2 regions of the Thermosynechococcus sp. FA-CM-4201 genome follow, and region 2 is predicted to be linked to the other one. Evidence: predicted binding sites of a transcription regulator. Region 2 holds the regulator's gene; the other holds the start of a gene.
What was found. Region 2 encodes HrcA, which represses chaperone genes, less so after heat shock. Its sites were predicted from a motif close to TTAGCACTCNNANNNTNNGAGTGCTAA; they were not measured.

Region 1: the regulator HrcA is predicted to act here: its motif matches at 4,410-4,436, upstream of groES (co-chaperone GroES).

The regions. Positions count from the first base shown of each region.
Region 1 covers NZ_CP079920.1:1,676,861-1,689,240, forward strand. The annotation lists gene KV190_RS08175 (bifunctional folylpolyglutamate synthase/dihydrofolate synthase) at 1-1,181, opposite strand, end outside; gene KV190_RS08180 (MORN repeat-containing protein) at 1,151-1,783, opposite strand; gene KV190_RS08185 (ammonium transporter) at 2,029-3,552, shown strand; gene KV190_RS08190 (carbohydrate ABC transporter permease) at 3,587-4,348, shown strand; gene groES (co-chaperone GroES) at 4,536-4,847, shown strand; gene groL (chaperonin GroEL) at 4,916-6,553, shown strand; gene uvrA (excinuclease ABC subunit UvrA) at 6,728-9,589, shown strand; gene purU (formyltetrahydrofolate deformylase) at 9,618-10,493, shown strand; gene KV190_RS08215 (hypothetical protein) at 10,497-10,649, opposite strand; gene KV190_RS08220 (RNA recognition motif domain-containing protein) at 10,875-11,147, shown strand; gene KV190_RS08225 (DUF3172 domain-containing protein) at 11,187-11,738, shown strand; gene KV190_RS08230 (MlaE family lipid ABC transporter permease subunit) at 11,748-12,380, shown strand, end outside.
Region 2 covers NZ_CP079920.1:246,502-257,636, forward strand. The annotation lists gene metG (methionine--tRNA ligase) at 1-322, shown strand, start outside; gene KV190_RS01110 (LabA-like NYN domain-containing protein) at 388-1,083, shown strand; gene lptC (LPS export ABC transporter periplasmic protein LptC) at 1,070-2,299, shown strand; gene KV190_RS01120 (prolyl hydroxylase family protein) at 2,333-2,926, shown strand; gene KV190_RS01125 (hypothetical protein) at 2,969-3,499, shown strand; gene KV190_RS01130 (hypothetical protein) at 3,525-3,983, shown strand; gene KV190_RS01135 (IMS domain-containing protein) at 4,184-6,211, shown strand; gene KV190_RS01140 (carbohydrate ABC transporter permease) at 6,204-7,082, opposite strand; gene carA (glutamine-hydrolyzing carbamoyl-phosphate synthase small subunit) at 7,079-8,227, opposite strand; gene hrcA (heat-inducible transcriptional repressor HrcA) at 8,321-9,379, opposite strand; gene KV190_RS01155 (hypothetical protein) at 9,631-11,135, shown strand, end outside.

The DNA.
Region 1 (12,380 bases), 1.4 Mb from region 2:
CGGCATTCCCCTAACTCAGGGCAACAGGTGTAGGCAAGTGCCTTCAAGTCCTCTAAGTCAGCGCTAGCGTGATCCGGTACAGGCACCAACCACAGGCGATCGCCCCCTCGCAGGAGATGTTTGAGAATCCCCTCATGATCCTTATTGGCTAGCATCCCCACCACCCATGTCACCTCTGTCCAGCCCAGTTGATCCACGTATTGCCGTAGGTAGGCAGCCGCAGGAGCATTGTGGGCACCATCAATGAGCAGTTTGCGCCCTTGCCACTGTAACCATTGCAGTCGTCCTGGCCAGCGGGTTTGTGCCATTCCCTGTTGAATCGCTTCTCGGGAAATCTGCCAGCCTTGAGATTGTAACTGTTGTAGGGTGGCGATCGCGATCGCTGAATTGGTTAACTGCATCTCTCCCGCCAAAGGCAAGGGGTACTCGATGCCACCCCAGGTCGCCCACCCAGCCCGATCAGCACACCACTGCGCCGGTTCTGGCCAGACCGCTGGGCACGCCAAGGCTTCTAGACGCTGGGCAATCACCCCCTGTGCCTCGGGGGGAACAGGACCAATAACGGCGGGTACACCCTGCTTGAGAATGCCAGCCTTTTCGCCCGCGATCGCCCCCAAGGTATTGCCCAACCGCTGCCAATGATCCCACCCAATAGAGGTAATCACACTCACCAAAGGGGGCCGACACACATTCGTGGCATCCAAGCGTCCCCCCAAGCCCACCTCCATCACTGCCAGCTCCACCTGTTGCTGGGCAAAATACAGCCATGCCGCCGCCGTGACCACTTCAAACTGACTCGGGGGATAAGCCACCTGTGGCAGTACCGCTTCAATTTGTTGAATTAAGGTCAAAAAGACTTCAGGGGCAATGGGTTCACCATCGACACAAATACGCTCACACCAACTCAACAGATGAGGCGAAGTATAACGCCCCGTTCGATAGCCCGCCGCCCGCAACACACTATCCAAATAGGCACACACCGAGCCTTTGCCATTTGTCCCCGCAACGTGGATCAAGGGCACCTGTAACTGGGGAGACCCCAAAGCACTCAGCAGCGCTTGGATGGGTTCAAGGCCAAGGCGCACCCCAAAGCGGGCGTAGGGACTTAGCGCCGCCGTCAGCGGATCACTCACAGCCCGATTGAAGCGGATTAGCGGGGTTCGCGGCGACCATTGCGCCATGTGGCCACAATGCGGGAGCCATCCGGTAGCGTAAAGACCCCCTGTCCTTCAAATAAGCCATTGCGAAACTGTCCGGCATAGCTTGTGCCATCCCCGAAGGAGAGCGTTCCAGTTCCATGATACTTGCCCGCTAGAAACTGCCCCTCATAGCGGGTACCGTCAGGAAAGGTGAGTACCCCCTCCCCATGGTATTGACCGTTGAGAAACGTGCCCTCGTAGCGTTGACCATTGGCCAGTTGGAGCGTGCCCTTGCCATTGAAGATGCCATCCACAAAGCCCCCTTCGTAGCGTCCGCCATCGGCATAGGTGAGCACCCCCTGACCGTGGTAGCGACCATTGCGAAATTCCCCTTCGTAGCGGTTGCCATTGGCCATTGTGAGGATACCTTGGCCATTAAAGCGACCATTGAGCAATTCCCCTTTGTAGGTGCTGCCGTCGGGCAGTGTCATGGTGACGTCCCCGGTGACCCGCCGCCCTTCATAGACGGCAATTTGAGCAGTGACAGGAGCTAAGTGCAGGGTTGCACATCCTAAACCAACAAGGCAAGAACTCATCACCCAGCGGTAAATAACAGCAGGATTTGGGTGGTACAGATGAGTCATTACTGGACACTCCACAAGGGTGGACAATTGCAACTTCTCTAACTGGCACAGCTTGCCCCCTATGCAAAATTGAGTGTGGAGACCCAAGTTTTTGTATCGTGGAATACATATCGCCAAGGGTCGATTCAGGGATGATCAATTTATTTGTGCCAAACTTTGCACTTAAACCCTAAGATTTTCCTAGGGATTTTGGCCGGGGGTTACAAGTTCCAACTGTTTTCTTTGTAGATTGGACATCTGCACCTATGAAACTGCGTTCTGTCTTGCGCCGGGGGTTACGTCTTCAGCATCCTCTGACTCAGATTCTCTATCTCCCTACTCGCCGCACGCTATTGACCTTTGCGGTGATGATTGGCTTGCTGAGTGCAACAGCCGCATTGGGGCAAGATACTGCCGCTTCAGCAGCGGTTCCGGAAAAGGTGCAGGTGGCGCTCAACACGCTCTGGGTGATTTTTGCGGGTGTGTTGGTGTTTTTTATGAATGCTGGCTTTGGCATGTTGGAGACAGGCTTTTGCCGTGCCAAAAATGCAGTGAACCTACTCTCAAAGAACCTGATTGTCTTTGCCCTTTCGAGTATTTCCTATTGGGCAATTGGTTTTGCCCTGATGTTTGGCGATGGCAATGGGGTCTTGGGCACGAGTGGTTTCTTTTTGCTCGGTGCCGATAATAGTCCAGCCACTGACGAAGCCTATCGGGGAGTTTATGGTTCCTTGAGTTGGGCGGCGGTGCCCCTCTCTGCTAAGTTTTTCTTTCAACTAGTGTTTGCGGGAACAGCAGCCACGATTGTTTCCGGGGCAGTGGCGGAGCGGATTAAGTTCTATGCCTTCTTTATCTTCAGCTTGCTGCTGGTGGGGATTTCCTATCCGATTACGGGTCACTGGATCTGGGGTGGCGGTTGGCTGCAACAGCTAGGCATGTGGGATTTTGCCGGTTCTACGGTGGTGCACTCTGTAGGTGGATGGGCAGCATTGATGGGGGCAGCTCTCCTAGGGCCGCGTTTGGGTCGCTTTCTGCCCGATGGGTCGGTGGCGGCAATTCCCGGACACAATTTTGCGATCGCCACCCTAGGTTGTCTGATCCTCTGGCTGGGTTGGTTTGGCTTTAATCCGGGGTCAACGATGACTGCAGATCCGGAAGCGATTGCCCACATTGTCGTGACCACGAATATGGCGGCAGCTTTTGGGGGCGTCACCGCAACAGTGGTTTCCACACTCTACTTTGGTAAGCCCGACCTTTCGATGATCATCAATGGCATTCTGGCGGGATTAGTGGCCATCACAGCCCCCTGTGCCTTTGTCACCATTGAGAGTGCGGCCTTAATCGGCATTATTGCCGGGATCATTATTGTCTTTTCGGTGGTGACGATTGACCGCCTGAAAATTGATGATCCAGTGGGAGCCATTTCCGTACACTTGGTCAATGGCATCTGGGGTACTTTGGCTGTGGGTCTCTTTGCTGATGGGCCGGGGCGCTTTTACGAAGCTGGAGAAGGGCCTCTGAAGGGATTGCTCTGGAGTGGTGACTTTACCCAGTTGGGGCACCAATTAGTGGGGATACTGGCGGTGGGCGGGTTTACCGTTGCCTTTAGTACAGCGGCTTGGTTACTGCTGAATGCTACCATTGGTATCCGCGTTTCGCCGGAAGAGGAAATCGAGGGATTGGATATTGGCGAGCATGGTATGGAGGCCTATGCGGGCTTCCTTTTCCGCGAAGAAGTCAAAGGATTTGTGGATTTGCTAAAACGGATGTCCGGCAGTGGTCGCTCCTAGGGTAGGCGTAACGATCCTACTGACACTGGGGGCGTTGCTGGTTCTCAGCCCCCTACTGGTGGTGCTCTGTACGTCGGGCTGGCCACCGGGAACCCTACCTACCCAATTGTTGCCGCCCCAAGGCTGGACATGGCAGAGCTATCAGGCAGCATGGCAGCAGGGACACTTTATCTTGGCCTTTGCCAACTCAACCTTTGTGGCCTTGGCGGTAACGGCACTCCAGTTGCTGACCTCAGCCCTAGCGGGTTACGCCCTTGCCCGACTTTCGTTTCCGGGGCAACAGACGATGTTGCTGCTGATGCTGGCAACCCTAGTGATCCCATTTCAACTTTTGGTGATCCCAATTTTTCTCATCCTCAAGGCGGGTCATCTGATCAATACCTATGGCGCCTTGATCTTGCCGACGGCAGCCAATGGCTTTGGCGTCTTTTTGATGCGGCAGTTTTTTCTCACATTGCCCGTTGCCCTTGAGGAAGCAGCCCTCTTGGATGGGGCAAATCGCTGGCAAGTGCTCTGGCATATTCTCTTGCCCCTGAGCCGACCGGCCTTGGTCACGCTCTTTATTTTCACCTTCATTGGGGAGTGGAATGATCTCTTTAAGCCCTTGGTCTTTACCACCAAGCCAGAGCTGATCACGGTGCAGCTTTCCTTGGCCAATTTTCAGGAGCAGTTCACCAATGATTGGCCGTTGATGATGGCGGCGGCGGTGATTGCCACTGTGCCAGTGATGATTTTGTTTATTTTAGGTCAGCGGCAACTGATTCGCGGCATTGCCACCACGGGGCTAAAGAGCTAAAGTGCCGTTCGGAAAACCGTACTGCAACAGGAGTTGCGATCGCCAACCGTCTCTCGCTACATTAGCACTCGAAGGGTGAGAGTGCTAAACAACTGTAAGTGATGCTCTTGCCCCCCAGAAACTGCGCGATGAGCCGTGCAGTGAGTGCTATCAATCCATACTCTTACAATTGGGAGAACAGTACGCTATGGCAGCCGTATCTCTAAGCGTTTCAACTGTGAAGCCTTTGGGCGATCGCATTTTTGTCAAAGTCAGCGAAAGTGAAGAACGTACTGCAGGGGGTATCCTTCTGCCCGACAACGCCCGTGAAAAACCCCAAGTGGGTGAAGTGACCGCCGTGGGTCCCGGCAAACTCACTGAAGACGGCAAGCGTCAGCCCATGGATGTGAAAGTGGGGGACAAAGTGCTGTACTCCAAATATGCCGGTACCGAAGTGAAACTGGCGGGCGAAGACTACGTTCTCCTCTCGGAAAAAGACATCTTGGCCATTGTTGGCTAAGTCGCTGACACTCCTTCATTTCTGTGCGATTTTTCATCACTGTTGAACGATTGAGGTAGGAAACACATATGGCGAAGCGCATTATCTACAACGAAAATGCTCGTCGTGCCCTCGAAAAAGGGATGGACATCTTGGCTGAATCCGTGGCCGTGACCCTTGGTCCGAAAGGGCGGAACGTGGTCCTGGAGAAAAAATTTGGGGCGCCGCAAATTGTCAATGATGGTGTCACCATTGCTAAAGAAATCGAACTCGAAGATCACATTGAAAATACCGGTGTGGCTCTGATCCGCCAAGCCGCCTCGAAAACCAATGATGCGGCCGGTGACGGTACCACTACGGCAACGGTTCTTGCCCATGCCATGGTGAAAGAGGGGCTGCGCAACGTTGCTGCCGGTGCTAACCCCATTGCCCTGAAACGCGGGATTGACAAAGCCACCCACTTCCTCGTTGAAAAAATTGCTGAACACGCCCGTCCGGTGGAAGATTCCAAAGCTATTGCCCAAGTGGCGGCGATCTCTGCCGGTAACGATGAAGAAGTGGGCCGGATGATTGCCGATGCCATGGACAAAGTGGGCAAAGAAGGCGTGATCTCCCTCGAAGAAGGCAAATCCATGACCACCGAACTCGAGGTCACTGAGGGGATGCGCTTTGACAAGGGCTATATCTCCCCCTACTTTGCCACCGACACCGAGCGCATGGAAGCGGTGCTCGATGAACCCTTCGTGCTGATCACCGACAAGAAAATTACCCTGGTGCAAGATCTGGTGCCGATCCTCGAACAAGTGGCTCGCGCCGGTAAGCCCCTGGTGATCATTGCTGAAGACATCGAGAAAGAAGCCTTGGCGACCCTCGTGGTCAACCGTCTGCGCGGTGTCTTGAATGTGGCTGCGGTGAAAGCTCCTGGCTTTGGCGATCGCCGTAAAGCGATGCTCGAAGATATTGCCGTCCTGACAGCGGGTCAAGTGATCACCGAAGATGCCGGTCTGAAGCTGGAAAATGCCAAGCTAGATATGCTCGGTAAAGCTCGCCGCATCACGATCACCAAAGATCACACCACGATTGTGGCCGAAGGCAATGAAAAAGCCGTCAAAGCTCGCTGCGAGCAAATCCGTCGCCAAATCGAAGAAACCGACTCCAGCTACGACAAAGAAAAACTGCAAGAGCGGTTGGCCAAGCTGGCCGGTGGTGTGGCGGTGATTAAAGTCGGTGCTGCCACTGAAACCGAAATGAAAGATCGCAAACTCCGTCTGGAAGATGCGATTAACGCCACCAAAGCCGCTGTCGAAGAGGGGATTGTCCCCGGTGGCGGTACCACCTTGGCTCACTTGGCGCCTGAGTTGAGCAACTGGGCGGCTGAGCACCTGACGGGTGAAGAACTGATTGGTGCCAACATTGTTGAGCGTGCCCTCAGCGCTCCCCTGCGTCGCATTGCTGAAAACGCGGGTCAAAACGGTGCCATCATTGTCGAACGGGTCAAAGAAAAACCCTTCGATGTGGGTTATGATGCCGCCAAAGATGAATATGTCAATATGTTCGATGCGGGTATCGTTGACCCTGCCAAAGTCACCCGCTCGGCTCTGCAAAATGCGGCCTCCATTGCCGGTATGGTGCTGACCACCGAGTGCATCATCGTTGACAAACCCGAACCCAAGGACAACAATCCTGCGGGTGCCGGTGCCGGCATGGGCGGTGACTTCGACTACTAAGCCCAATCCATCGGTGAATCCCTCAGACTCACTGGGTTCACCGCAAGTAACCTAAGTCACACTCAGAGCGGGGAAACCACACCCCGCTTTTTTATTGCGTGGCGCCAAACGGGTCTGGCAGCGTTGCTATAATAACCCTCAACGTAACGTTTTTTAACATTCACAGTTTGCAGCATGGGCGATCCAGTGCCTACGGGTGAAATTCGGGTTCGGGGTGCACGGCAGCATAATCTGAAAAACATTGACCTCGACCTCCCCCGCGATCGCCTGATTGTGATGACGGGGGTTTCTGGTTCCGGCAAGTCCTCTCTGGCCTTTGACACGATTTTTGCTGAAGGGCAACGCCGCTATGTGGAGTCCCTAAGTGCCTATGCGCGGCAATTCCTCGGCCAGTTGGATAAGCCCGATGTGGATGCCATTGAGGGGCTAAGTCCAGCAATTTCCATTGATCAAAAGTCCACTTCCCACAATCCTCGCTCGACGGTGGGCACAGTCACGGAAATCTATGACTACCTGCGGCTGCTCTATGGCCGTGCCGGTGAACCCCATTGCCCCCATTGCGATCGCTCGATTCGCCCCCAAACCATTGATGAGATGGTGGATCAGGTGATGCAGTTGCCGCCGCAGACCCGCTTTCAAGTCTTGGCTCCCATTGTCAAGGGTAAGAAGGGCACCCACAAGAAGCTGCTATCGAGTCTAGCCAGTGAGGGCTTTGTGCGGGTTCGCATTGATGGCGAGGTGCGCGACCTCAGTGATGCCATTGAACTGGATAAAAACCATGCCCACACGCTTGAAATTGTGGTCGATCGCCTTGTGCTGAAGCCGGGGATTGAGGAACGCTTAGGGGATTCCTTGCGAACGGCGTTGCACCATGCCAACGGTACGGCAATGGTCAGTGTGGTGCCCCGTGAGGGTGAGGCTGAGGGGCGAACCCTGCTATTTTCCGAAAATTTTGCCTGCCCGGAGCATGGGGCGGTAATGGATGAGCTATCCCCTCGGCTCTTTTCCTTTAACTCCCCCTATGGTGCCTGTCCAGAGTGTCATGGCTTGGGCTATTTGCGCAAATTTAGCCCGGAGTTGATTGTCCCCAATCCTGAACTCCCCGTCTATCTGGCGATCGCCCCCTGGGCCGAGAAAGAACACGACTACTACCTTGCTCTCCTCTGTGGCATTGCCGAGGCCTTTGGCTTTGACATCAATACACCGTGGTACCGCCTGACGGAGTTGCAACGGGAAATCATCCTCTACGGCACTGACACCCCCATTCTTATCCCCGCTGATTCCCGCTACCGCAAACGGGACTACTACCGCCAATTTCAAGGGGTGATCCCAATTTTGGAGCGGCAGTACCGCGAGGCCACCTCCGATGCCTACCGCCAAAAGCTGGAAGAGTACCAAGTCAATCAAACCTGCCCCGCCTGTGGGGGTCAACGCCTGAAACCTGCTGCCCTCGCAGTGCGCTTGGGGCAATATCGCCTCACGGATCTCACTAGTGTCTCGATTCGTGAGTGTTTGGCACGGCTGCGATCGCTCCAACTAAGCGCCCGCCAACAGCAGATTGCGGAACTGGCTCTACGGGAAGTCACAGCGCGGTTGCAGTTTCTGGTGGATGTGGGGCTAGATTACCTGACGCTGGATCGCAGTGCGGCTACCCTCTCTGGCGGTGAAGCCCAACGCATTCGCTTGGCCACCCAAATTGGCTCTGGCCTGACGGGGGTGCTCTATGTCCTCGATGAACCCAGTATTGGCCTGCACCAGCGGGATAACGATCGCCTGCTGCAAACGCTGTTTCGCCTGCGGGACTTGGGGAATACACTGATTGTGGTCGAACACGATGAGGACACGATCCGCGCTGCCGATCATATTGTGGATATTGGCCCAGGGGCAGGGATCCACGGTGGCCAGATTGTGGCTCAAGGCAGCCTAGAGGCGATTCTCAACCATCCCGACTCACTGACGGGAGCTTATCTATCGGGGCGCAAGCGCATTGAAACCCCCAGCGATCGCCGACCGGGGAATGGCCAATCCCTGATTCTCAAAAAGGTCTGCCGCAACAACCTCAAGGACATCACAGTAGAAATTCCCTTGGGCAAGCTGGTGTGTCTGACGGGGGTATCGGGGTCGGGGAAATCCACCCTCATGCACGAAGTGCTCTATCCTGCCCTACAGCACCATCTCGGTCACAGTGTGCCGCTCCCCAAGGAACTGGGGCAGATCGAAGGCTTGCATGCCATTGATAAAGTGATTGTCATTGACCAGTCCCCCATTGGTCGGACGCCGCGCTCGAACCCTGCTACCTACATTGGCGTGTTTGATGTCATCCGTGAGGTCTTTAGCCAAACCGTTGAGGCCAAGGCACGGGGCTACAAGCCGGGGCAATTTTCCTTCAATATCAAGGGGGGTCGCTGTGAAGCCTGCGGCGGCCAAGGGGTCAATGTTATTGAGATGAACTTTCTGCCCGATGTCTATGTGCAGTGTGAGGTGTGCAAGGGGGCACGCTACAACCGCGATACGCTGCAAGTGAAGTACAAGGGCTGCTCGATCGCCGATGTTTTGGATATGACCGCCGAGACGGCACTGACCTTTTTTGAAAATATCCCCAAGGCGGTGAGCAAACTGCAAACCCTCGTGGATGTGGGCTTGGGCTATCTGAAACTGGGACAAACCGCCCCTACCCTCTCTGGGGGGGAAGCCCAACGCCTCAAATTAGCGGCTGAACTGTCGCGCCGCGCCACGGGCAAAACCCTCTACCTGATTGATGAGCCAACCACAGGGCTGTCCTTTTACGATGTGCATAAACTCCTCGAGGTGTTGCAGCGGCTGGTGGACAAGGGCAATTCGATTCTGGTGATTGAGCACAATCTAGATGTGATTCGCTGTGCCGATTGGATTATTGATCTAGGGCCAGAGGGGGGCGATCGCGGGGGAGAGGTGGTTGCCGTCGGCACCCCTGAAGCAGTGGCACTGATACCCCAATCCTACACAGGGCAGTATCTCGCCAAGGTCTTAAATCGCGCCGCTCCCAATTCGCAATAGTAGAATACAGGTTGCTCTGCCTTGCGGTGTGCCTATGCCGACGATGACCCTCTCCATTTCCTGTCCCGATCAGCGGGGACTAGTGGCCAAGTTGGCGCAGTTTGTTTATCGCTACAACGGGAACATTGTCCATGCCGACCACCACACCGATGCCGTTGCGGGCATTTTTCTCTCCCGCCTCGAGTGGGAACTAGAGGGCTTTGAGATCCCCCGCGATCAAATTGCCGCGACTTTCATCAACTATGCGCAGCGGGAAAAAGTCTTTGCCAGTTGGCAGGGGGTGCGCTGGCAGTTACGGGCATCGGATATTCCCTATCGCTTGGCCATTTGGGTGAGCCGCCAAGATCATTGCCTGTGGGATTTGCTGCTGCGACAGCAGGCGGGGGATCTCTTTGCGGAAATTCCCCTGATTATCAGTAACCATGAACATTTACGTCCCATTGCCGAGCAGTTTGGCATTGACTTTCATTATATCCCTGTAACGCCAGAGACCAAGCCCCTCGCAGAGGCCAAGGAACTGCAACTCCTCAAGGACTACAAGATTGATCTGGTAGTGCTGGCCAAGTATATGCAGGTGCTCAGTCCTGAATTTATTGAGGCCTTTCCCCAAGTGATCAACATTCACCATTCATTTTTGCCTGCCTTTGCGGGCGCGAATCCCTACCACCGTGCCTATGAGCGAGGGGTGAAAATCATTGGTGCCACGGCCCACTATGCCACAGCGGATTTAGATGAAGGGCCAATTATTGAGCAGGCGGTTGTGCACATTAGCCATCGCGATACAGTGGCGGATCTGATTCGCAAGGGCAAGGATTTGGAACGGGTGGTGTTGGCGCGGGCGGTGCGGCTGCATTTGCAAAATCGGATTCTGGTGTATGGCAATCGCACGGCGGTCTTTGCCTAGGGGCTAATCAGTTGCCTTTTTGCTGAGGAGCTTGAACTCTGGAAGCTGTTGGACAATCTGAACTGTTTCGATGCTCACTCGCACCACCCGCTTCAGTAAGTCAATAATATAGCGCGGATCTGCTGACCAGTCGTTGGGGTCATTTGGCAAAGGCAATGGGCTAGCAATTTGGCGAATCTGTCGGACTCGGCTCGAACCCTGTGCAAAGGGCTTTAGGTGACATTAAGAGAGGAATTAATTTCTTTTTAACCTTGGTATATTTTGGGGCTGATAGAAAACGTTAATTTTCTTTGCAAAGTCTTGGATTCTGTAGTCTGGATCGCATGGGTAAGGGAAAGCGAGAAGCTATGATGATTGTCAAATTGCTTCTGAGTTCGGGTTATGACACTGTACATCGGCAACCTCTCCTATGAGGCGACAGAAAACGATCTTCGCGAAGTCTTTGAGAAATATGGTGCTATTCGCCGGATTGTGTTGCCGGTGGATCGAGAAACAGGTAAACGGCGTGGCTTTGCTTTTGTCGAACTGGTGGATGAAACTCAGGAGGCCGCTGCCATTGATGATCTCGACGGTGCAACATGGCTAGGACGGGTGCTCAAGGTCAACAAGGCGAAGCCAAAACAAGCGGGGGGGCAGTCAAACCCTGCCTTCTAAGGGCATACTGGTAGGGAAGTGCTGTTCACTCTTCCTGCTATGCCTCGACGTTCGCCATCCCCACCGCGTCCGCGTCCTCAAATTCGTCGGCCTCCTCAACCAGAATCAAAGTCAGCAGTCAATACCCGTACGTTGGCAGTATTGGCAGCAGTTTTTATCATTGGCGTCGGTGTGGGTGTCACCTTTAGCAAAACCACGACCCTCAACCCTGATAACGTGGCCTCAACGCAGTTTATTGATCAGGCGGCGCCCAATCCTGATATTTGCGTGCAATTTGGCGCAAGCGCGATCGCGGTGGATACGCGGATTTTTGTGACGTTTAACCCCTTCTCGGTCTTTGTTTCCCAACCTTTCATGCAACCGGGCTGTGTGATTCGCGCCAATAACGTCGCTCTTTTAGAACAGCGACAACTGATCACGGGTGAACAATTGCGCAGTTGTCGGCAGCGGCTGAATACCTTTGGCTATGTGGGCAACTTGGAGAGTAACCCGGAAATAAGCTGTGTCTATCAGAGCACAACGGATAAAAACCTCTTCCTCAAACTCTCAGGCTTGGGTAATGGTGCTGCGGGTGAAACCAGTAATTTCTAGGACGCGACAATGAAGGCGATGAAGTGGCCACGGCTGCGCTGGCGTGCAAGTCAGGGTGTACAACGCTTGGGCACAGCCTTTCTCTTGGCGGGTCAAGTCATCTTTTATCTGGTGCGGGGGCGGATTGCTCTCCGCAACTCGATCGAGCAAATGGCTTTGGTGGGGCCTGCCTCCCTCAGTGTTGCCCTCATTACAGCGGCCTTTGTGGGCATGGTGTTTACGATTCAGGTCGCCCGTGAATTCATTACCTTTGGTGCGACCCCTGCAGTGGGTGGCGTGCTGGCGATCGCCCTTGCGCGGGAACTAGGGCCGGTGCTGACAGCGGTGGTACTCGCCGGCCGGGTTGGCTCCGCCTTTGCGGCTGAAATTGGCACCATGAAAGTCACTGAGCAAATTGATGCCCTCTATATGTTGGGCACAGATCCTGTGGATTATCTGGTGGTGCCACGGTTTATTGCCTGTGTGCTAATGTTACCCATTCTTAATATCTTGGCATTGGTGACAGGGCTGTGGGGTGGACTCATTATTGCTGAGTATCTGTACGGCATCCCCAAGAATGTCTATATTGAGTCCATTCAGAACTTTTTGCAAACTTGGGATCTCTGGAGTTCGATTATCAAGTCAGGCATTTTTGGCGGCGTG
Region 2 (11,135 bases):
AGGGAATAAATTTCTTGATGAAGAGGCACCGTGGAAACGCTATAAGGCTGGGGAAACGCAAGCGGTGGCGGAGATTCTCTACTGTGTATTGGAGTCAGTGCGGCTTGTGGCCTATGTCCTTGCCCCGATTATCCCCCAACTGAGTGAGGCCATCTATGGGCAGTTGGGCTATAGTATTAAATTTAACGGATCAGTTGCCCCAGACCTTTTGGGCGATCGCCAAGCCCAGTGGGGTGTTTTACCGGCGTCACAACCTCTGGCCAATCCAGAGCCGATTTTCCAAAAACTGTCGCTGCCTGCAACCGTCGCCGATTCCCCTTGACGCGCGATACGCTAGAGGTATGACTTCATATTTCGATAACACACTTTTTTTGAGATGATTTCTACATGGTTACATCTTCGTCTTCAGTTATTTACACGCCAGAACAGGTGTTACAAAATCGCGGGCGCGTTGCCATCTTTATTGATGGCTCCAACCTATTCTATGCAGCACTGCAACTGGGCATTGAAATTGACTATTCAAAACTCCTCTGCCACCTGACCCAAGGTTCCCGTCTCTTTCGCTCCTTCTTCTATACGGGGGTTGACCCCACCAATGAAAAACAGCAGGGGTTTTTGCTGTGGATGCGCCGCAATGGCTATCGTGTTGTCTCCAAGGAACTCGTCCAACTCCCCGACGGTTCTAAAAAGGCGAATCTTGACGTGGAAATTGCCGTGGATATGATGGCGCTGGTGGGTTGCTATGATACTGCCATCTTGGTCAGTGGTGATGGCGATTTGGCCTATGCGGTGGATGCGGTGAGTTACCGAGGGGCACGGGTTGAGGTGGTGAGCCTGCGATCGATGACGAGCGATAGCCTCATTAACGTTGCCGATCGCTACATTGATCTGGAGAGCATTCGCGAAGAAATCCAAAAAGCGCCCCGCCCGACCTATACCTACCGCCCCGTCACGGGTAGCCTGACGCCACCCCCCATTGTGACTCCCCATTGGGAGCAAGATACCGCCGAAGGGAAAGAGGAAGCTGCGGGCAATGAGTCACCCGAGACCCTAGAGAACCTAGACAACAATGCCTCTGCCTAGACCCCTCCTCCCCCTTTGCCTTGTACTGGCCTTAACAGGCTGTGGCTGGGTGGATCAGTGGGTGGGCGAGGAACCCTCACCAGAACCAGAAATCACGGGTGATGTCAAGCTGCAAAATCTGACCCTACGGCAAACCAATGCCAAAGGTGAACTTCTCTGGTTACTGCAAGCGGCGGGAGCACGCTATCGCGATGACGATCGCCAGCAATTGGAGATTCAAAACCTCACGGGGGAATTAAAGGCAGAGGGCAAAACTGCTTACAAGGTGCAAGCTAAGGCAGTCAATGTGCGGCAGCGGGATGGGCAACTCTGGATTGAGGGTCGCACCACGGTCACTGATCTCCAGCAAAAGGGGACGATTGTGGCCGATCAATTGGTCTGGCAGGGCGATCGCGGCGTTCTCATTGCCCAGAAAAACCTGCAAGCCCGCTATCCCCAAGTCACCGTTACTGCCAAGCGCCTCGAAGCCGATAGCCAACGCCAAGAACTGCGTGCCCTCAATGCCGTTCAGGTGACCTCGCCCGCCAAGGACGCCAAGGATTTGCGCCTCAATACGGAGAGTCTGGTGTGGCAGCAGGAACCCAATCGGCTCTTGGCAGGGGTGATTGGTCAAGGGGGGGTGACTGTCATTGGTGTGGCGGGCGATCGCCAAGGGCAGCGGCTGCAAGCCCAAAGGGCCATCTGGTCAATTAGCGATCAGGTAGTTACCCTTGAGGGGGGCGTTCAGGTGCAGCTTCCTAACCCTGCCCTACGGGTTGAAGGAGAAACGGTGCGCTGGTTGATTCCGCAGCAGCAATTGGTGAGCGATCGCCCGGTGCGGGTGCAGTACCCCACTCAAGGCATTCAAGGGCAAGCCAATCGCGGTGTCTTCCTGATGGCTGAAAACCGCGCCATCTTTGACAATGCCCAGATCAACAGTCAACCCCAACAGGCGCAACTGCGTGCCCAACGCCTCAATTGGTGGATCCCCCAACAGCGGGTGGAAGCCAGCGGTGAAGTGGAAATCCAGCGCCCCAATGCCCACCTACGCACGGCTCAACTGATTTGGCGGATTCCCCAACAGGAAGTGGAAGCCCAAGGGGGCGTCTTTTACCGCCAGAGCAATCCCCGCATTCAAGTTCAGGGACAGCGGGCAAAAGGGTGGCTCGATCGCCAAGAGGTGATTGTCAGTGGCAATGTCCAAAGTGAAGTGCCGGTGCAACTACGCCTCCCCTAGGCCTATCGTAGAAACAGCGACCATCTTTGCCCTATGAGTGCTGCACCGCTGCAAATTCTTGACTTGGGGGGTGAGATTCTCCTCTTCCAGCGTTTGATTCCCGCTCGCCAGTGTCAGCAGGTGATTGCTACGGCTGAGAAGGTGGGGTTTGAGGATGCGCAAATTCTCATGGGGACGGTGGATCGCTCAGTGCGCGGCGGCGGCCTACTGCGCTTTGATCCCCAAGACCCCCAACAGGACACGATGCGGCAGATTCTTCTCCAAGCCACCCAAACGATTCAAATCGTCCTCTACCAGCACTATGGCATTCGCTTTCCTGAAATTGAGAACTTCTCGATCCTGCGCTATCGGGTGGGTGAGGGCTATCGCCGCCATGTGGACAACCTATTGCTGGCCAGTCGGCAAATGGAACTGGCGCAAGGTATTCCGACGCGGGATGTGAGTCTCGTGGGCTATCTCAATGAAGACTTTCAGGGGGGAGAAACCTACTTCGATCGCCAAGGGGTAAAGGTCACCCCACGGACGGGGGATGTTGTTGTCTTTCCTGCCTACTACACCCATCCCCATGCTGCCTTGCCCGTGGTGCAGGGGACTAAATATGCCTTTGCCACTTGGTTATTCTATTGATGAATGATCATGCACCTTTTAGGTAATAACTCAGCAACGACAATGACTGAACCCCTGCGCTTCAAAACCTCGCCCCTGATTTCTGGAACCCTCATTGCCCTCTATGGCGCCCTCACACTTCCTCTCCCCTTTTTGGCGGCACAGACGGCGGCGCCTGTTTCACCCCTGCTCCTTTGGGGGGCGATCGCCCTTGGGGGCGTTTTGCTCTGGGGGGCGCTGAGTCAACGGGTAGAACTGGATGCTCAAGGAATCCGCCTCACCTATCCCGGTTGGGTTCCCCCCTTCCTGCGGCGGCAGTGGCAACTGGCTTGGTCAGAGATTCAAGGGCTTCAGCCCCGCAGTACCAGCCAAGGGGGCTTGGTCTATTATCTGGTGACTGCCACAGGTCAAGGGTATCTTCTGCCGATGCGAGTGGCGGGGTTTGCCCAAATGATGCGTGCCATTGAAGCCCATACGGGATTGCCCACAGAGGTGATTAAGCCCCTTGCTCAGCCTTGGATGTACGGTATTTTGGCCGTCTTGACGCTGCTATTGGGAGCGGTTGATCTGTGGATTTTGACCACTGTGGGATAATAGGGGCGTGTTGAAGTGCTGAGCGATGACGATGAGTGCGAATCGGTTTGTGGGATATCTGCGTCGAGGAGTGGTATGTTTGCTCCTCAGTGTCCTGTGCTGGTCAAGTATCGCCACGCTGCCGGCGATCGCCGCTATTCAAGTGCGGCTCTTTGACCTCAGTTACCACGAATGTCCGCCAGAAATTGGTGAAGGTTCAGTCACACCCGGGGGCACGACCCTCAAGGCCAACTGCTACCTGATTACTGGCAAAGCCGAGAATAAATCCGGCAAAACGGTGGTGGATGCCGATGTCTTTGGCCGCATCTACGATGCTAATGGCAATCCAGTGTTGCAAAACCGCACACGGGTTGGGGCAATTGATGTGATTCCACCCGGCATTAGTGATTTTGAAATTCGCATTAGCGTGCCCTACGACCAACCAACGCCTTTGCAGTTGGAGCAATTTAAGGCCTCTGGCTTTACAGCAAAAGTGCGCGGCTAAGCCACCCAATCTCTGCACAAACTCGCACTGAGGGGCAAAAATTGTGATACCCTAGAACGCTTGATGCTCCCTTTTCTTTGGGAACACTACACAGTGTCATGCTTCAAGTGAAGCAAGGGTTGGCAGGGTTTCCCTGTTCTTGCTGTAAAGACAGATATCATCACTGATGGACGGGTTCATCTATAGAGGTTTGGGTTCAGGTGCGCATTCCCCTCGACTATTACCAAGTGCTGGGTGTGCCAATTCAGGCAACGCCGGAGCAAATTGAGCAAGCGTTTCAGGATCGGCTGTTGCAACTGCCCACCCATCAGCACTCCCCCACCACCGTTGCCACCCGTCGTGAACTCATTGAGCAAGCCTATGCAGTTTTGCGAGAACCTGAGCAGCGCCATGCCTACGATCGCCACTGCCGTGCCGTTGATCCCGATGATTTAATTGCCCAGTTGGATCCCGATGCCACCGCTCCCCACCTTGAAATTAGTGATCAGCAATTTTCGGGGGCGCTCCTACTGCTCTATGAACTGGGGAACTACTCCCAAGTGGTCAAACTGGGAGAACAATTCCTAAAAGGGGATGCCTTTGATCTCAACCGCCCCTACACTTCCTCTGCCGCCGTTGCCGATATTACCCTCACTGTGGCTTTGGCCTATCTGGAATTGGGACGCGAGGAATGGCAGCGGCAATCCTACCAAGCAGCCGCCTCTCGCCTCGAAGCCGGTCTTGGGGTACTTCAGCGGGCGAACCTGTTTCCCGAACTACAGGAGCAGTTTCAGACGGAACTGAATCGCCTGCGTCCCTACCGCATTCTCGAGCTACTGGCACTGCCTCTATCCGATAGTGTCAATCGGCAGCGGGGTATTTTATTGCTGCGGGAGATGCTCAGCGATCGCGGGGGCATTGAAGGTCGCCATGATGATTACTCTGGCCTAGGGGTTGAGGATTTTCTGAAATTTATTTTGCAACTGCGCAGCCATCTCACCGTGGCAGAGCAACAGGAACTCTTTGAACGGGAATCGCGGCGTCCCTCAGCCGTAGCAACCTATCTTGCCGTTCATGCGCTGGTGGCACGGGGTGTACAGGAACTTCAGCCCAGCTATATTCGCCGCGCCAAGGATTTACTAGAGCGACTCTCGCCCAATCAAGACATCTACCTTGAACTGGCCAGTTGTTTACTGCTGTTGGGACAACCTGCTGAGGCCTTGGCCGCTCTCGATCGCTCTCAAGATCAGCAGAGTCTCGCCTTTATCCGCCGTCACTCCAATGATTCTAGCGATCTGCTGCCGGGGCTGTACTACTACACAGAGCAATGGCTACGGGAAGAAATTTATCCTGCCTTTCGGGACTTGGGGGAAACACCAGTGGCCTTGGATGCCTACTTTGCCGATCCCAATATCCAAGCCTACCTAGAGGCTCTCAGTGACGACGCCATTGCCCCTGAGCCACCCAGCACTACTGCCTCTGCCCTCCCCGAAGTCATTAGACCAACGGTGGCCGTGCCGCCGCCCGTCTCGTTTACAGCGGAAACGTTGCCCTTGGAGTATCATACTGGGCTGGGTCAAGGCTTTTCGACATCAGTTGCTACCAGTTCTTCAACCACAACGGAGACCGACACGCCCCCAGCCTCCACTCGCAAACGGCGCCGCTCTCCAACCAGTCGCCATAAAAAACGTCAGACTTGGTTTTGGATGGGTGCAGGGGTTGTTCTGGTTGGGTTAGGCGCCTTGGCAAAAGTTTATTGGCCAGCCAAAACGGCTGAAGCCCCCACCCCGCCACCGCCAGTGACCCCAACGCCAACTCCTGTGGCAACGCCGACCCCGACACCACAACCGACGCCCTTAGCCACCACCTTAACGCCGGAGATGGCGCGCGATCGCCTCCGCACGTGGCAGCAAATTAAAGCCCAAGCCCTTGGCACGGCCTTTGACATGGACAAACTCGCAACAATTTTGGCGGAGCCAGAACTCAGCCGCTGGCGATCGCGGGCACAGGGCTTAAAGTCCGAGGGCAGCCATTGGGTTTATACCCTCAAGAACCTAGAGGTGAAGGAAGTGCGTCCCCAAGGCAGCGATCGCGTGGATGTATTGGCAGAAGTCAATGAGGATGCCCGTTTCTATGAACAGGGGACACTACGCAATGATATTTCCTATAGCGATCCCTACCGCGTCATCTACACCTTTACCCGTCGCGGCGATCAATGGTTGATTCAACGCATGCAAGTGCTTAGCTGAGGGGCATTTCCACCTGGCGGCCAAACTTGAGATTGAAGAGGGACAACGACAGGATAAACAGGAATAAGACCAGTCCCATCGTGCAGGCGTAGTTAATCTCTAAGCGCTGAAAGGCATTCTCATAGATGTAATAAACAATGGTCTTGGAGCTATTCAGGGGTCCCCCTTGGGTCATGACATAGACTTCTTCAAAGACCTTCGTGGCAGAAATTGCTGAGATAATGCTCACCAAAAGAATATAGGGGCGCATCAGCGGTAAGGTAATATCCCGATGCTGTCGCCAGCCATCACTGCCATCAAGCGCCGCCGCTTCGTAGAGTTCACCACTAATCCCCTGAAGTCCCGCCAGATAGATCACCATGTAGTAACCCAAGCCTTTCCAGACGGTGACGGCCATGACACTAAAGAGGGCGAGTTGGGGACTGGTCAGCCAAGGAATCGGGGTGTCCCGCAGATGCAGACCCTGTACCAGTTGGTTGAAGAGGCCATTGGGGGCATAGAGCCAGCGCCAGGCAATCCCCGCCACGACCATTGAGATAATCACGGGACTGTAGTAGGCAGCACGAAACCAGTGGATGCCCCGCAGGGGTTGATTGACCAGAATCGCCAGCAGCAGGGGAGCGATCGCCAGAATCGGCACCACCACCACTAAATAGAGGAACGTATTGGCCAAGGTTTTCCAGAAAACACCATCGCGCCACAACTGCGCAAAATTGGCCCATCCCACCCACACAGGCGGACTCAGGAGATCGGTTTCATAGCGGGTGAAACTGAGGAAAAAGGCCTGTAGCGCTGGCCAAAAGACCGTCAATGTGAGTAACCCCAAGGCAGGGGCAAGAAAGAGGTAGGGGGTGAGCGATCGCCCTTTCATTGGCTGCGGGGGTGTTGTTGACGATAGGCACGCATTTGCGCCACAAACTCGCCAAAGAGATAATCGGCATCGTGGGGGCCGGGGCTGGCCTCAGGGTGATACTGCACTGAGAAAATCGGCAATGTTTGGTGCTTCAGACCGGCAACGGTTTTGTCATTGAGGTTAAAGTGGGTAATCTCAACGGGGGTTTGGGCAAGGGATTCTTCAGTAATGGCAAAGCCGTGGTTTTGGCTGGTAATTTCCACTTCCCGCGTCAGGCCAGCGGGCTGGTTTAACCCGCGGTGACCAAACTTGAGCTTGAAGGTTTCCGCCCCCAAAGAAAGTCCCAACAACTGATGCCCCAGACAAATGCCAAACATGGGACGCTGAGCCGCCAGTAATTTGCGCGCGGTTTCAATGCCTTCCTGAACTGCGGCAGGGTCGCCGGGGCCATTGGAGAGGAAAATGCCATCCGGGTCATAGCTGAGAATCGTTTCCGCTGGTGTATCCGCCGGCACGACAATCACACGGCAGCCATAACTAGCCAAGCGACGGAGAATGTTGCGCTTCACGCCAAAGTCAATGGCGACAACTGTGAGCGGTGGCTCTTCGGTGGGTGTCTGGGGACGAAATTCCCAAGCGGGGGGCGTGGGTTCTGTCCATTCATAGGGGGTGCGGGTGGTCACCACCTTGGCTAGATTTTGTCCCTGCATACTGGGAGCGGCAAGGACTTTTTGCAGCAGTTCAACGGGGTCAAGGATTTCCGTGGAGATGCCGCCATTCATGGCACCGACGGTGCGAATTTTGCGGGTGAGGGCGCGGGTGTCAATGCCATAAATTGCAGGAATGCGATGGGCTTTGAGGTAATCAGGTAAGGATTGTTGCGATCGCCAGTTACTGGGAATGTCACAGATATTGCGAGCAACCGCACCGCACACTTGGGGGCGATCGGATTCATCGTCTTCGGGGGTGGTTCCCGTATTGCCCAACTCAGGGTAGGTGAATGTCACGATTTGACCACAATAACTCGGGTCAGTGAGCACCTCTTGATAACCCGTCATGCCGGTATTAAAGACTACTTCGCCAATGGCCGTTCCCGGTGCCCCAAAGGAAAAACCGCGAAAGACTGAACCATCGGCAAGAACCAGCAAGGCGGGTGTCGGCATTGCAATATCTCCAACTGGGAAAGCCCAATAGTTTATTGTGCACGATAAAGCCAGCCGTTGATTGTGCAGGAATGGTCTAATGTTTTGATTTCTTTACTTGCGGCGACTCACCTGTTCGGTCAAATAATCTGCTGCTGTGGCCACTAGGGGAATAATCCGTGCATAGGGCATCCGCGTCGGCCCTAGAATGCCAATACTGCCCACGGGGGAGTCTCCGTAGCAATAGCAGGAATAAACCAATGTACAGGACTGCATCGGCGCTAAGGTATTTTCACTGCCAATGCGGATTTGCACCTGCGAGGGGGCTTGGCTATCACTACTGATCAAGGGAGCGAGTTGATCCTGTTGGTCTTCGAGAAGATGCAGCAGCATTTGCACCTGCTCCACTTGGGAAAACTCCGGCTGCTGGAGAACATCGGCAAGACCGCTGATCACAAAGGAAGTACCTTGGTGGCTGTAGCGATCGCTCAATTGCCGCAGTAGGGTCTGAAGCTGCTGGCTGTAGGTCTGGAACTCCAAATCCAGTTTTTGCCAGTCAATGGCACTGAGTTCCACCAGCGATCGCCCCTGCAACTGATGATTGAGGAAGTTGGTCAGTACCTGTAGGGTGCGCTCCCGTAGCTCAGGGTCTTCTTCCCCTTGCCCCAATTGAATCAGTGCCGACTGGGTTTCGTAGGTATCAAGCACAAGAATCACCATCACCTGCTGCGCATCCAAGGCGACCAGTTGAATCACCCGAATCTGCCGCTCCAAACGATTGGGCAGCGTGATCAGCGTAATGTAACCACTGAGATCCGAGAGCAACTGCGCCGCTTGCCGCAAGATCACCTCAAGGCGTTGTTGTCCCCAAATAAACCGCTCACTCAAGAGACTCTCGGCTTTGCGAGCCACATCGGGAATAGGCTGGATCAGTTCGTCCACATAGACACGATAGCCAGAATCAGAGGGTACCCGCCCTGCGGACGTGTGGGGTTGGTAAAGCAGGCCGCTTTTTTCGAGGAGCAGCATCGTATTGCGCACCGTGGCCGGGCTGACGTTGAGGTTGTATTCGGTGGCGATCGCTTTTGAGCCGACGGGTTCTGCCGTGGCAATGTAATGGTTAATCGTGGCGCCAAGAATTTGCTTTTGGCGATCGCTGAGTTCAATCGTCATAACCCCTTACACCTGCGATTTGTTATTGATGTTTTTTATTTATCTATAAACTAGCCTTCCCATTTCAGCAATGATGCCCTGCAACGACTGCGGGGGGCGATCGAGTTTTTGTAACCAAAAATCATGAGACTATTAAAGTATATCAACTAAGATTGTGAAGTTTTTATGCTAAGTCAGTGAAAATTCTCAGTCGCTAGGATCAAGCTAATAAGCTCAAAAGCCTATCTATAAAGCGATTTAGGATACTCCTCATGACACTCAGACCGCAAGCATGGCATTGGCCAAATTTTGTAATACCTAATACCATTTTCAATAAAAAAATACTGGCAGCCGCTATCGGTACGGTGGGACTCCTCGGTAGCCTCACCTATGCCGTCTTGACCAACCAGAGCAAAAACCTGATTGCCGATGCTCAAAAATACTACGAAGCCGGTCAGTACCAAACGGCTAGCCACAAACTCCAAGGAGCCGAGTCCTATCTCTCCTTTGCCAGTGCTGAAACCCGTCCCCTTTTGGCTTGTCAAATTCAAGTCTATCGGGGGGCAATCTTTGCCCATCAGCAGCAGCCCGCAGCAGCGATTGATCTTCTTGCCAATCAAATTGAGAATTGTCAGGCTTTTCCTGAATTGGTGGCCTTTGCCCAAGCAACCCTCGAGCAACGGAGTCAGGATCTCCTGACCCTAAGCTGGCAAGCCCATGATCAGCAGAATTATCCACTGGTTTTGAGCCACGCCGACGAGGCACGCCCCTACCTTGCCTATCTCCCCTCGGCGATCGCCACAGAAACCCAGTGCCAATTAACCAGTTTGCAGGGCGCCGCCTTTAGCCACCTCGGGCAGCCAACCCATGCTATCCAGTCTTTTCAGGAAGCGACTGCCCTGTGTGACCCGAAAATGCAAGACTTTGCTAAAAACACGATGCTCGGGCGGGTACAAACCCTGCAACAGCAGGCACAGGCGGCCTATGGTGACAAACAGTATGAAAGTGTGCTCAAGACAGCGGACGAAGCGGAACCCTACTTTCAATACCTAGGCCATACGACCTTTGGTGAACCCTACTGTGAGTTGGTGAGCCTCAAGGGGGCAGCCTTTTATGAAATCCAACAATACAACGAAGCGCTGCCGATCTTCGCGATGGCGATCGCCCGCTGTCAGTCATTCCAGTCAAGTATGCAGCGTGCCCACCTCAACCGCAGTCACATCTATCGTCAACAGGCAGATCAACTGTGGACCGATCGCCAGTTTGCCACCTCCCAAGAGCGTTACCGCCAAGCCCTTACCGACTTGAATCACTTTGGCCAGTATGGCGGTCATCTCGATGCCCAAGGACTGATGCAGCGCTCAACCATGAAACTGCGCCTTGGCGACTTAGTGGGCAGTATCCGTGACTATGACAGTGCCCTCAAGCTGAACCAGCAAATTCTGCGCCAATTTTATGACAGTGAAACCATCAGCAATTTTGAACCCTTTGCCAATACACCTCCTAACCTAGGAGCACTATTGAATCTACTGGAACAACAGAATGTCCGCTTAGCGGTGGCGCAACTGCCGGAAGGCCATATGGGCACATTCGGCTACCGTTTCACCTACTGGAGTGACACTTACCAGATTATTAACGCCTCGGCCAAAATCACGATTGATATCTACCAGCACGACCACTTTTTGCAATTTATCAACACACTGCACCATGAGGCGATCCATGTGGCGCAAACCTGCAAAGCAAATTATGGCCGTCCCTATGGATTTAAGCGGGGAGT